2 linked regions of the Luteolibacter flavescens genome follow. The protein of the gene in region 1 binds, or shares a complex with, the protein of each later gene. Links are inferred from orthologs where the notes say so. Each region holds a gene or a part of one and is shown on either strand. Other genes may lie near its edges.

Region 1 (5,412 bases):
CCGGTTCCCGAGGGCACGCCCGTCCCCATGCCGTGGCCCGCCATCCTTCACGACTACGAAGCGGTAAATGCCTCGCTCGGCCAGGAGCAGGGCAAGCTTTTCAATGACTACCGCCAGCAGGCCGACATCAAGAAAGCCCCTCCCGAGAAGGACTTCCCTGAGCGGAAGGTGCAAGAGCAGTGGGTGGTCTTCTGGATCTGCCTCGTGCTGACGGCCGGGGCCGCCGCCGTGCTTCTGCGCACGCTGGGCCGCAAGATGGTCATCGACGACGAGGGCTTCTACCCCGCATCCGGCGGCAAGTTCGCCTTCGCCGATCTCGCCCGCCTCGACCTGCGCAAGTGGGACACGAAAGGCCTCGCCTTTGCCTGGGCGAAAACCCCCTCCGGCGGCGAGAAGAAGCTCCGCATCGACGGCCTGACCTACGGTGGATTCAAGAAGGAAGACGACGAGCCCGCCGAGCGGCTGATGCGCCGTTTGAAAGAAAAGTTTTCCGGAGAACTGATCGAGTACGTGACCGAGGTGGAAGAGCCCGCAAAGCCAGCCACACCGGGCGCTTGAGCGTCCCGCGACGCGACGTTTTTCGGGGTTGCCAAGGTCCGGCAGGATCGGTAAGCCCTCCCGCACAGCTTCAACTACCAAGCACATCCAAATGTCTGAAAAGAGCATCGAAGACCGAGTGAAGGACATCATCGTCGACCAGCTCGGCGTTAACGCCGATCAGGTGACCCTGGAGGCCAAGTTCATCGAAGACCTCGGTGCCGACTCCCTTGATACGGTCGAACTGGTGATGGCCTTCGAAGAAGAGTTCGAAATCGAAGTGCCGGACGAAGAAGCCGAAAAGCTCCAGTCCGTGGGCGATGTGGTGACCTACATCAAGGCCCAGAGCTAATCCGAGCTCTCGCGCTTTACCCCGAAAGGGCGGACTCCCTGGTGAGTCTGCCTTTTTTTTGCACTTCGCCGGATATCGCGGACGCTGCCGCCGCCCGATGCACTCGCCCGACAACATCCAATACGCTCTGGAAACGACCCGCGTCCTGCTGGAGCCGGATCGTCGGATCGATACCTTCGGCGACACCCGCTTCGAGTTCCTGCTCCTCAGCGAGCTGATGGACCGGACCGGTGAGGTGCGCCTGCGCACGGGCGAGGTGGAGGCGATGCGCCCGCGAATCCTCCGGCCCGAGTCGATGGCGGAGATCGAGCTCGAGGGCTTTGGCGACAAGGCCCGCGAGCGTATGGACGCCCTGATCGAAAAGCTGAAGGCCGAGGGCAAGGACCTCGCCTTCCTCCGCTACGGCTTCCGCTTCCGCAGCGGCAAGGTGAACGAGGAAATCGTCCACGACACCATGGACGCCGTCCGCGATCGCGTGCTGGAAGACGCCCGCCGCATCGGAAACCCAGCCCAGGCCATCATCGAGGGCGTGGATGACGCCTGGGAGGTGTCCATTTTCAAGTTCGCCTTCGAGATGATCCGGCAATCCCTGCCGATCAATCGTTTCGATCTCCACAGGCGCGGCCTGATTTGATAGAACCCGCCAAGGATGCGTCTCTGGACTTTGATCAAACTGGTGGCTGGCGTGGTGGTCCTTGGGGTCACCGTTTTCACCGGCTTGCTGGTGTGGCATGTCCAGAACGAGCCTATCGACGGGATTTTCACCAAGCTGGTGCCGGTTCAGTTCGACCCGAAGCCGATGGTCTCGCTGCCTGTGGCGAATGCGGATCTGCCGGAGATCGACCCCGGCGCGAAGATCTTCGAAAAAGCCGCGGAGCTGATCGCCATCGACAAGCTCCCCGAAGCCCGCGAGCGCCTGAGGACGGTGGTCAATACCTACCCGCGCTCGAAGGCGGCCCCGGAGGCCCGCCGCATCGTCGGCGAAATGAATCTCGATGACCTGCTCTCCGCCGCCCACATGGAGGACAAGGCCATCCACATCGTGCGTCCCGGCGAGTCCTACACGGGCATCGCGATGAAGCACAATACGTCCCTCGACTGCATCGTCTACCTGAACGGGCTGATGGACCTCAAGGGACTCCATCCCGGGGAGGAACTCGTGGTCATGCCGCTGGACCTGCGCGTGCTCGTCGAGCCGGGCCGCAAGTCGCTCTCCCTGTGGAAGGGCGGCCAGTTCATCAAGGAGTATCCCCTGCTCTCCGCCGACGTCGGCTCGCACAAGTCGGCGCAGGTCACGAAAATCACCTCGAAGGCCGGGATCGCCGGGGATCGCCGCGTGTCGCCCGACATGAGGGACTATCGCGAGTCAGAGAAGGTCTTTTCCCTCGATAAGACCCCGCTGCAGATCCGCTCCTTCCACCGTGAGGACAAGGACGACGACGATGATGATGACGACCGCCGCCCCGCCGGGCCGGGCTTCATTCTCTCCGTCGAGGATGCGGAAGAGCTTGCCTTGCTCCTCCGCCCCGGGAATGAGGTGGAAATCCGCGTCACCGGACCGTAGTCTCCCCCCGTCCGCCACCCGCCCCTTTCAATTTTCCCGACGAATGCAACTGCTGGAATTCGAAAAGCCCATCGCCGAGCTTGAACGCGAGGTGGAGAAACTCCGCGCCAAGGCGGCATCACAGAATATCGACATGTCGGCCGATATCGCCAGCATGGAGGCCAAGCTGGCTGAAACCCGCCGGTCGATTTACGAAAACCTGACTCCCTGGCAGCGCGTGCAGATCGCCCGTCATACCCAACGGCCATTCATGCTCGACTACATCGCCCACGCCTTCACCGACTTCTGCGAGCTGCACGGTGACCGGCACATCGGCGATGATCATTCGATGCCCGGCGGCTTCGCCCGCATTGGCGGTCGCCGCGTGGTCGTGCTCGGCCACCAGAAGGGCCGGAACACCAAGGAAAATCTCCATCGCAACTTCGGCAGCGCCCACCCGGAAGGCTATCGCAAGGCGATGCGCCTGATGAAGCTCGCCGAGAAATTCGGCCTGCCGGTCATCGCCCTCATCGATACCCCCGGAGCCTACCCGGGCATCGGTGCGGAGGAGCGGAACATCGCCGAAGCGATCGCCTACAATCTCCGCGAGATGATGCTGCTGAAGGTGCCGGTCATCGCCATCGTCCTCGGTGAAGGCGGCTCCGGCGGAGCGCTCGGCATCGGCGTGGCCGATCGCGTCCTCATGATGGAAAACGCCTACTACTCGGTGATCAGTCCCGAGGGTTGTGCCGCCATCCTCTGGAAGCACCGCAAGCACGCTCCCGATGCTGCCGAGGCGATGAAGCTGGCCGCTCCTGACCTGCTGAAGCTCGGCCTGATCGACGGCGTCATCACCGAACCCCACGGCGGAGCCCATCACGACCACGCCGGCACCGCTGCCGCCCTGCAGTCCGCCATTCTTGCTAACCTGCACGACCTGGCGAAGCTCAGCACCGAGCAACTCCTGGATGCCCGCTACGCCAAGTTCCGCGCCTTCGGCGAGTGGGAAGGCAAGTGATCATGGCCGCGGCAACTTGCCGCGAGCCTTTCAAATGGAGATGATGGCCGATGGCAGGTTGCCACGGCCATTGAGGAGAGACCGGCGGCTGGAAGCCGCGGCCACCGTGGTCAGATCCCCGCCGCCCACAGGCAGGCGTGGATCTTGAAGTCGAGCAGGTAGCCCTCTTCTTCCTTCGCCTTCAGCCAGGTCCGCAGCTCGGCGCGCGGCACGAGGTGCACCTTGATGTCCTCATGCTCGGTGCCACCGCCGTCGCCTTCCTTCACCAGATCGGTGGCGTAGAAGAGGTGGCTGAGCTCGGACGTCATCCCCGCGGAAGTCGGCGATGCCAGCAGCGGCTCGATCTTGCCCGCGCGATACCCGGTCTCTTCCAGCAGCTCCCTGCCTGCGGTCGCGGAGAGTTCTTCACCGCGGAAATCGTCCTCGTCGCCCACCAATCCGGCGGGAATTTCGATTACCTTCCGCTGCACCGGGATGCGGAATTGCTCGATCAGCACGATCTCGTCGTCGGGCGTAACGGCCAGAATTCCAACCGCCGCGTCGGCATTCGGCCGTTTCGTGAAGTCCCAGTGGCCAATGCGATAAACTCCAAGCCAACGGGTTTCAAACAAGGTTTCCGGTTCGATCATGGGATAAGAATGGTTGGCTTGTCGCCGTAACGAGGGCACCTTTCACCCGTCACGAACGATGTCGCGCCACGATTTCCAAATCCCCGTCACCTTCAAGCACCGCGTGTGCTTCACGCGCGATGCCTTCGCGCCGGGCAATGCATTGTTAGGCGAAATCCTCACCGAAGGCGGAGGCCGTCGCGTGCTGGTCACCATCGAGGAAAGCGTCGCGCAGGCGTGGCCGGAGCTGACCCGCCGCATCGAGACCTACTTCGCCGACCTCGGCTTCGACTGGCGCGGCCTGCACGTCCTACCCGGTGGCGAGGCCGTGAAGGCGGACGATGCGCTGGTGCGCCGCGTCTGGGGCCTGATCGACCGCGAACACATCGACCGTCACTCCTACGTCATCGTCATCGGTGGCGGTGCCTTTCTGGATGCCGTTGGCTACGCCGTGGCCACCGCCCATCGTGGCGTGCGGCTGGTGCGCTTCCCCACCACCACCCTCTCGCAGGACGACAGCGGCGTGGGCGTGAAGTGCGCGATCAACGGCTTCGGCAAGAAGAACTGGATCGGTGCCTTCGCCGTGCCCTTCGCGGTGATCAATGATTTCACCTTCCTCGTCAGCCAAGATGAGGAAACCTGCCGCGCCGGCCTGATCGAGGCGGTGAAGGTGGCGCTGGTGAAAGACGGCAGCCTTTTCGAGTGGATCGAGAAGCACGTCGATGACCTCGCCGCCCTGGTGCCTGCCGCGCTCGAGGAGTGCGTAGAGAAGTCCGCGCTGCTCCACGCCACTCACATCGCCCAAGGCGGCGATCCTTTCGAGACCGGCAGCAGCCGACCGCTCGACTTCGGCCACTGGGCCGCGCACAAGCTGGAGCAGCTCTCCGGCTTCTCCGTGAGCCATGCCCACGCCGTGGCGATCGGCCTCGCGCTGGACACCCTCTACTCCGGACGTTGCGGCCTGCTGCGCGAATGCGTGGCCGAGCGGGTGATCGAGGTGATCTCCAGCCTGAAGCTCCCGCTGTGGCACGAGGCGCTGGACCTGCGCGACGCGAATGGACGCCGTCTGGTGCATCAGGGTCTTGAGGAATTCCGCGAGCACTTGGGCGGCGAGCTTACCGTGCTGCTGCTCCGCGATGCGGGCGTCGGCCAGGATGTCCACGCACTGGACGAAGGACTCGTCGATGCCTGCGTCGACTCGCTGCGCGAGTATCAGTCGAAGCCGGTCCGCACCTTGCGCGTGCGGCCTTGAGGCGTGGGGCGCGGGTGGTGCGGCCATCGCTCACCCTTTCGGGGCAATGGCCGGGCGCGGCTTTCCGGCTAACCTGCCCTTGTGACCCGACGCCACATCCTC
Region 2 (7,381 bases), on another replicon or contig:
GGGATATTCCTGTTTGGAATTCAGGTCAATGACTTTGCCGCCGCTTCTTCAGAAATCCGACACCGCATCCACTCCCACGGAGCCGCGGAAGGAGGAGCCGTGGTTTTCCTCGCTCCCGCCGGAGAGGCGGCGGACGCGGTCGTCCTGCAGCTTGCGCTCTTCCTCGCGGTTGGCGGAGGTGGGGCCGAGGTTGAGCACGGCGGCCGAGTGCTCCCCGCTGTCGAGCGGATCGGCGGTGCCGATGGGGGTGCAGCAGGGCAGGGCGAGAGCGATGAGCGCGAGCCCGGGCGCCAGGCTTGGGGAATGGGCGGGCATTTCCTGCTGATTCGTCGGCGGGTGTGACATCGGTGAAGATCCCGTCACTTCGGCTGTTCGCGGCGGGCGGCGGGGTCGGCTTCCTTGGCGCGGCCGCGGTTCCAGAGGCCGTCCTTCCAGCTTGCGGAGAGGGCGGGGCATCCGGCCAAGGCGCGCGCGGCATCCGGGCCGCCCTCGCGCTGGTGCATGATGCGGTTGCAGCGGGCGAGCGTCCACTCCGGGTGCGGGCGCTCTTGGAGCTGGAAGGCGTCCCCGGCGGCCACCTCGCCGTGGCGCAGCACGCGGAAGTAGAATCCGGTGCGGCCATTCCGCTCCACCTGCACGGCGAGGTCCTTCACGTGCCAGCGGCGCGCGAGCTTCCAGCACGGCTGCCGCGGCTGGGAGACCTGGACGATGGCGGTGCCGATGGCGAAGGTGTCGCCGATGCAGACCTCCTCCTCCACCAGCCCGCGGGTGGTGAGATTTTCGCCGAAGGCTCCGGTGGGCAGGCCCTCCAGGTCCTCGATCGTATTCCAGTGCGCGTAGTGCTCGGAGGGATAGACGCAGACGGCCTTGTCCACGCCGCCGTGGACGCGCGTGTCCGCCACCTCGTCCCCGCGGAAGCCGAGGTAGCCCAGCCACTGCGGGCCCTCGTGCGCCACCTTGTAGAAGCCGGTGCGCCAGTCCTTGTCCCACCACTCGCCGCTGCCGCCGCCTGGCACGTCCGTGGCGGGGCCGTAGTGCAGCGCGAGCACGTCCATGGTCGCGGGGGATGTCATGGGAATGGCGGTGGCGGTCGTGGTCATGGGGCAGCCTCCTCTCCGGCGGCGTAGTGGGTGTCGAGCTCGCGGAGCTGCTCGATGATGCCGGCGAGCCTCTGCCCGCGCGGCGAGAGATCGTATTCCACCCGGGCGGGCAGGCCGGGATACTCCGTGCGCTCAGCCAGCCCGTGCTCCAGCAGCTTCTTCAGCCGCTCCGCCAGCACCTTCGCCGAGATGCCGGGGATGAAGCGCTCCAGCGCCCCGGGGCGCTTCACGCCGCGCGCGATGGCCGCCACCACGGCCACGGCCCACTTGCAGCCCACCACCTCCTCCAGGCTCCGGTAGCGGTTCCGGTCGTCCAGCGAGAGATAGGCAGGGGCGGTCCTCACCGGGGCATCCTGCGGCATGTCGGCCGGGGGTGTCACCCGGGCACTTTCCGGTGGGGTCCCTCCCGAATCCTGCCCGATTTCCCGATTCATCGCGGGTGCTTTCCTACGTCACGGCAACCCGCCGCATCAAACGCAAAACCAACCGAACCAACAACCAACCAATCGAAGCGATGAAACAACACGCCACCTTCTACCACGCCGGCTGCCCCGTCTGTGTCGATGCCGAGCAATCCCTGGCCGCCTCGCTGGACCCCGCTCGCTTCGACGTGGAAATCGTCCACCTCGGCGAGTCCCCCGGCCGCCTGGGCGAGGCCGAGCAGGCCGGTGTGAAAAGCGTCCCCGCCATCGTGCTCGGCGGGTCCGTCTATCACATCAATCACGGAGCCGACCTCAGCGCGCTGAAGTGAGTGCAGTGAGCCCATGACATGACAGGATAGCGTGGAGTCCTCCGGCGAGCGGGTGCTTTCCGGAGGACTCCCGCGCGCTCACTCGGACCCGCTCTCAAATCCGCCCTCGTCCGTCACGCTGATCCGGTCGATATCGATCCGGGCTCCCATCCACCCGCCGAGATCGAAGGCATCTGCCTCCACGGTGGCGTGATCGCGCCAGGTATCGAGGCTCGTGTATTCACCGCGGAAAACCAACATCGCAGAGCCATCGGGCAGGGGCTCCATCTGCGGCGCTTCCCCACGGTAGAAGCGGATTTTCCCATGGGGATCGTGCACCACCCGGGTGACTTCGGGGAAGCGGAACTCCAGCCTCGTCGCCCTTTCTCCCCCTGCCACCCTCGGTAGCGGGCGCACCGGGTCCGACAGCAGCGGGAGCGTGGCCTCATTCCCGGCGATGGTGATGACGGCTGTAGAGAGCGATGCCGTTGCGATGAAAAGCCCGCGCACCGGTGCCCGCATGCCATATCTGCCCATCACCCCGCGGATGAGTATCGGAAGGGTAAGGAGGAGGGGCAGCGGCAGCACGGCGATCAGGAGGGCACCGACGATCATCCCCCGCATCGCGATCATCATGCCCAGTATCCCCGTGACGGCCATCAGGGGCGGGAGCGCCAGGCTGGCCTGCGCCATCGGGGTCATCGGCGTCCGTTTCATGAAGAGGGGATCTGGAGTGGCATGGCGGGCACCTTGATGAAAGAAGGGTGAATTTTCCGGCGGGCTCCCCTCATTTCCCGGCCCGCGGGGCTCATCGCGTCGTATCATCACTTGGCACTTGGAAGTTTCCCCGGGTCGCCTCACCTTCCGCCGCGTGCGACGTGGCCAGCAGAGTGATGTATTGAAGATCCTTGCCTATGTGGCCGCCACCCTCGTCCTCGCCGCGATCATTTCCCCGTGGCTCTATCAGCTCGGGAAGGGCCTGGCGGAGGTCACTGCGGACAAGCAGACGAACAAGGCAATCGACGCCCTGGCCAAGGCGGCGGGCCGTGCCGAATTCCCGCGCTTCTTCGACCGCGCGATGATGCTCTCCGCTCTGGTGCTCATCTTCCCGCTCACCGCCTGGCTGCGTCTCGGTCGTGCGCCCGGCAGCTACCGGGATACGCCTTGGTCGCTGCGCCTGCCGGACAATGTGATCTCGTCCGATCTCGGCCAGCCGCTCCGGCGGAATCCGCAGGGCTGGCTACAATTCGGCACCGGCTTCATCATCGCCGCCGGGCTGCTGCTGCTCTCGGGCTGGCTCATGCTGCAGGCCGGCTGCTTCATGTGGAAGGACGCCGAGGCTTCCACCCGCGGCGCGGCGAATCTTTTCCAGCAGCCCATCGACTGGGCGAAGTCCTTCAAGAAAGTGGTCCCCGGCGCTCTGATCGTCTCGCTCATCGAGGAGGTCCTCTTCCGCGGCGTGCTGCTCGGCATCTTCCTGCGAGCCATGCGGGCAACGCCCGCGGTCATCGCCCTCTCGCTGCTTTTCGCCTTCGTCCACTTCCTGGAGCCCTCGCCCTATGTGCGGGTGCCGGATCCGGAGTCGTCCTCGGCGGGCTTTTACCTGCTCGGCCAGATCTTCGCCCGCTTCGCGAATCCTCTGGAGCTGGTCTCCGGCCTCACGGTGCTCTTCGCCGTCGGTCTGGTGCTCGCCTACGCCCGCATCCGCACCGCCTCGCTGTGGCTGCCCATAGGCCTGCACTTCGGCTGGGTGGTCGGCTTTGGCATCTTCAAGTCCGCCACCTGGGCGGTCGGCGGCCTGCCGGAGATCACCCGCTGGTTCGTCGGCACCACCCTGCGCGAGGGCCTCCTGCCGCTGTCCGTGGTGGCTGTCACCGGCGTGCTGGTCCACATCATGACCCGCGTGCCGGAACCGCCCGCGAGCTATCGCAGCTAGCCGGATAGGAAAAGCTCACCCGCCATGGGCACGCCGCATATCGTCAGCAGCGCCGCATGGCGAGGGTGGGGGAGGCGGGTGCTGGACATGGTCTATCCCGGCCGCTGCCACCACTGCGCCGCCGGCTTGCCCGCCGGTCGCTCGCTCTGCGATGCCTGCGCGGCCGAGCTGCCCTCCCTGCGCGAGCCCTTTTGCCTGAAGTGCGGCGAGGAATTCGAAGGCCACGCGGCGTCCCTCGACGATTGCCCGAACTGCCGCGGGGAAAAGCTCGCCTTCGACTTCGCCCGGCCCGCCTTGCCCCATCACCCGCGCCTGCTGGAAATGATCCACGGGCTGAAATACGGTCGCCACATCGAACTGGGGGAAGAGCTCGCCCGCCTCGCCGCCCGCTCCTTCCAGGACGATCCCCGGCTCTCCCCCGCGCTCGCGGAGCGCTGGCCGCTCGTCCCCGTGCCGCTCCACCGGCGGCGGCTGCTCTGGCGACACTTCAATCAGGCCGAGGAAATCGCCCGCCCGCTCGCCGCGCTTACCGGCCTGCCGATGTGCCGCGCCATCGCCCGCACCCGCCCGACCGACAGCCAGACCAGCCTGACGCGCGCCCAGCGGCTGCAGAATCTCCGCGGGGCCTTCGACCTCTCCCGGGAGGGTGGCCGCAGCCTCGCCGCTGGAGTGCCGTCCGGCGCGATCATCGTGGACGATGTTTTCACCACCGGGGCCACCACCAGCGAGTGCGCCCGCGTTTTGAGGAAGGCGGGCATTCAAAAGGTGGTTGTCGTCACCGTCATGCGCGGCTAGCGTCGCCGCCTCCCGCACGGCAGCGAGCCGGGCGAAAGCCGCCAGCAAGAAAGAACGAATCTCCATGGGCATCTTCAACAAGCCACCTCTCCGCGGCGCACGCGGTCGCGACAGCATGCCCGAGGGCCTCTGGACGAAGTGCCCGGACTGCGGGGCCATGCTTCACACGCTGGAGCTGAAGCAGTTTCACCAGACCTGCCACCACTGCGGCCACCACTTCCGCATGGATGCCATGGACCGCATCGCCCTGCTCGCCGACGAGGGCACCTTCGAGGAAACCGACCAGGATCTCGTCTCCGCAAACCCGCTCGGCTTCGCGAACTACCGCGAGAAGATCGAGGGCATGCGCGCGAAGACCGGCATGAATGACGCCGTCGTCACCGGCCGCCTTGCCATCGGTGGCCAGCCCGCCGTCATCGCCGTCATGGATTTCAAGTTCTTCGCCGGGTCCATGGGCTCCGTCGTCGGGGAAAAGATCACCCGCGCCATCGAGCTGGCCATCGTGGAAAAGCGCGGCGTCATCATCGTCTCCGCCTCCTCCGGCGCCCGCATGCAGGAGGGCATGCTCTCGCTCATGCAGATGGCGAAGACCTGTGGCGCGCTCGCCCGTCTCTCCGAGGCCGGCCTGCCCTACATCTCCCTGCTCACCGACCCCACCACGGGCGGTGTCACCGCGTCCTTCGCCACCATCGGCGACATCAATCTCGCCGAGCCGAAGTGCATGATCGGCTTCGCCGGCCCGCGCGTCGTGAAGGAAACGACCCACCAGAACCTGCCTCCCGGCTTCCAGACCGCCGAGTTCATGCTCGATCACGGCCTCGTGGACGCCATCGTCCCGCGGGACAAGCTGCGCGACAAGCTCGCCCAGCTCCTGTCCTTCATGATGCCCGCCGCCTGATGGCGGGGGAGTGGACGGCGGCTGCTCTGCGTGGTAGAGGTTTCCCATGAGCGAAAAGCCGCAGGCCCTGTTGGATGCCGTGCTGTCCCTCGACCCCGAGGCCCGGCGCTGGTTGGCAGAGGCCTTGTGGGAAAGCTTTGATGATGACGAAGCGGTTCTGCAAGAACTGGACACCCGTTGGAACTCCTTGGGAGAGAATCCTGATTCTTGGGTCAGCCATGACGAGGTGGTGAAGCTCTTGAAGCGGAGATGATTTACTCTCAGGGCCAAGGGCCCGGCCATCCCTCAGCCCGGGCCATCGGCCCGGGTATGGATCGCCGCACCGTCGGCGGCCTAAAGGGCCGCGATAGGGGAAGTCGCCGCCTCACCATTCACGTCGCTTCCCACCCCGGCGATGCCTCTTCTCTCCATCGGCACTTATCGCCCCCATAGGTGATCCCTCGCCCCTCGTTCCGCCAATCGGCCTACCTCTTCGCCTAGGATCATGATTTCGCTAAACCAAACGGCCTCACGGGACCGTTATTGAGCCATCACCAGATCCATGAAGTTCCGTCCCCTGATTCTACTGCCCTTGGCAGCCGCCCCATTGCTCGCAGACGTCCCGGAAGCCAAGGTCGAGACCGGGCACTCCGCGTCCGATGCCGGATTCAAGTTCGACTCCATCCTCCCTCCGGCCACGAATGACGCCGCCACCGGCGCGAAATTCACCGTCGTCTCCGGCACCATGGACCCGAATTCCGGCGGCCTCGCCGTGCTGAATGACGGCAAGATCCCGAGCGGCGACGACGAGCCGCGCGCCAATTTCTTCTTCGCAGGCCAGGGCGGCCGTCTCGCCCTCGACCTCGGCAAGGACGTCGATATCGCCTCGCTCGCCACCTACTCGTGGCACAGCGGCGAGCGCTCCGCGCAGAACTACAAGCTTTACGCCGCAGCCGGTGACGCGAAGGCCCCCGCCGCAGGCGAGGACCCGGCCACCGTCGGCTGGGTGGAAGTCGCCACCGTCCAGACGCCCGCCGACCGCACCGGCCAGCACGGCGTGACCATCTCCTCGAAGAAGGAAGGCGCGCTCGGCAAGTACCGCCACCTCCTCTTCGACATCAAGCCGAACCAGGACCCGCGCGGCTTCGGCAATACCTTCTTCAGCGAGATCGACGTCGTCGAAGCCGGCGGCCCCGAGCTCACCCGCTACAAGGCCCCGGAGAAGCAGCTCACCACCTTCGAGACCGAAGGCGGCGAGTTCAAGATCATCCTCGACTCCACCGCCAGCCCGGACCTCCTGCCATGGTTCAAGGAAAAGGCCATCCCCGCCCTGCAGGAGTGGTACCCGAAGGTCGCCCACCTCATCGTCATCCCGGGCAAGACCCCTGAAGCGCCGAAGACCTTCCGCATCGAGCTCCGCGAAGGCCAGATCATCCCCGGCCGCGATGGCATCCCGGGCTACGCCAGCGGCGAGCAGATCGTCGTCAGCTCGAAGTTCATGCGCGACCAGAAGGACGGCGAGGCCCTCGGCTGCCTGATCCACGAGATGGTCCACATCGTCCAGTTCGGCTCCGGCAAGCGCGCCGCCCGCGGCGTGCCGGTCTGGTTCTTCGAGGGCGCCACGGACTACATCCGCTGGTACCTCTTCGAGCCCGAGCGGAATGGCACCGTCATCCGCAATCCCGACGCGGTGAAGTACGACGACAGCTACCGCACCACCGCGAACTTCATGGAGTGGGTCATGCGCACCTACACCAAGGACCTCATCCAGAAGGCCCACATCGCCATCCATGAAGGCTACTCGAAGGACCTCTGGCAGACCTGGACCGGCAAGCCCGTCGAGGAGCTGGAAAAGGAGTGGAAGGAAGACCTCCGCAAGCGCCTCGAGAAGAAGTGATCTGATTTGATCCATCGGGCCACCGGATTCCCGGCCTGACCGACAA

The links.
Region 2: the proteins of OKA04_RS23945 (region 1) and accD are in contact, whole or in part, in a solved structure (PDB 8UXZ), measured with the Escherichia coli proteins. The link is inferred for Luteolibacter flavescens from one-to-one orthologs.

What each region holds. Positions count from the first base shown.
Region 1 is NZ_JAPDDS010000024.1:251-5,662, reverse strand. What follows is about bases 1,489-4,473. They hold OKA04_RS23945 (acetyl-CoA carboxylase carboxyltransferase subunit alpha), read left to right. Parts: upstream 1,489-2,496; coding sequence 2,497-3,450; downstream 3,451-4,473. Other genes in these bases: OKA04_RS23935 (3-dehydroquinate synthase), read left to right, coding at 4,138-4,473; OKA04_RS23940 (NUDIX hydrolase), read right to left, coding at 3,561-4,079; OKA04_RS23950 (LysM peptidoglycan-binding domain-containing protein), read left to right, coding at 1,539-2,453; OKA04_RS23955 (hypothetical protein), read left to right, coding at 1,489-1,523. Also shown: OKA04_RS23965 (hypothetical protein), read left to right, coding at 1-558; OKA04_RS23960 (acyl carrier protein), read left to right, coding at 650-889; more of OKA04_RS23955, read left to right, coding at 987-1,488; more of OKA04_RS23935, read left to right, coding at 4,474-5,310. UniProt on the Escherichia coli protein: Component of the acetyl coenzyme A carboxylase (ACC) complex. First, biotin carboxylase catalyzes the carboxylation of biotin on its carrier protein (BCCP) and then the CO(2) group is transferred by the carboxyltransferase to acetyl-CoA to form malonyl-CoA.
Region 2 is NZ_JAPDDS010000008.1:228,874-236,254, reverse strand. What follows is about bases 3,670-6,542. They hold accD (acetyl-CoA carboxylase, carboxyltransferase subunit beta), read left to right. Parts: upstream 3,670-4,625; coding sequence 4,626-5,459; downstream 5,460-6,542. Other genes in these bases: OKA04_RS15650 (basic secretory protein-like protein), read left to right, coding at 6,001-6,542; OKA04_RS15655 (addiction module protein), read left to right, coding at 5,506-5,712; OKA04_RS15665 (ComF family protein), read left to right, coding at 3,791-4,561; OKA04_RS15670 (CPBP family intramembrane glutamic endopeptidase), read left to right, coding at 3,670-3,766. Also shown: OKA04_RS15695 (hypothetical protein), read right to left, coding at 49-315; OKA04_RS15690 (MOSC domain-containing protein), read right to left, coding at 360-1,100; OKA04_RS15685 (winged helix-turn-helix transcriptional regulator), read right to left, coding at 1,097-1,480; OKA04_RS15680 (thioredoxin domain-containing protein), read left to right, coding at 1,615-1,851; OKA04_RS15675 (hypothetical protein), read right to left, coding at 1,930-2,547; more of OKA04_RS15670, read left to right, coding at 2,666-3,669; more of OKA04_RS15650, read left to right, coding at 6,543-7,335.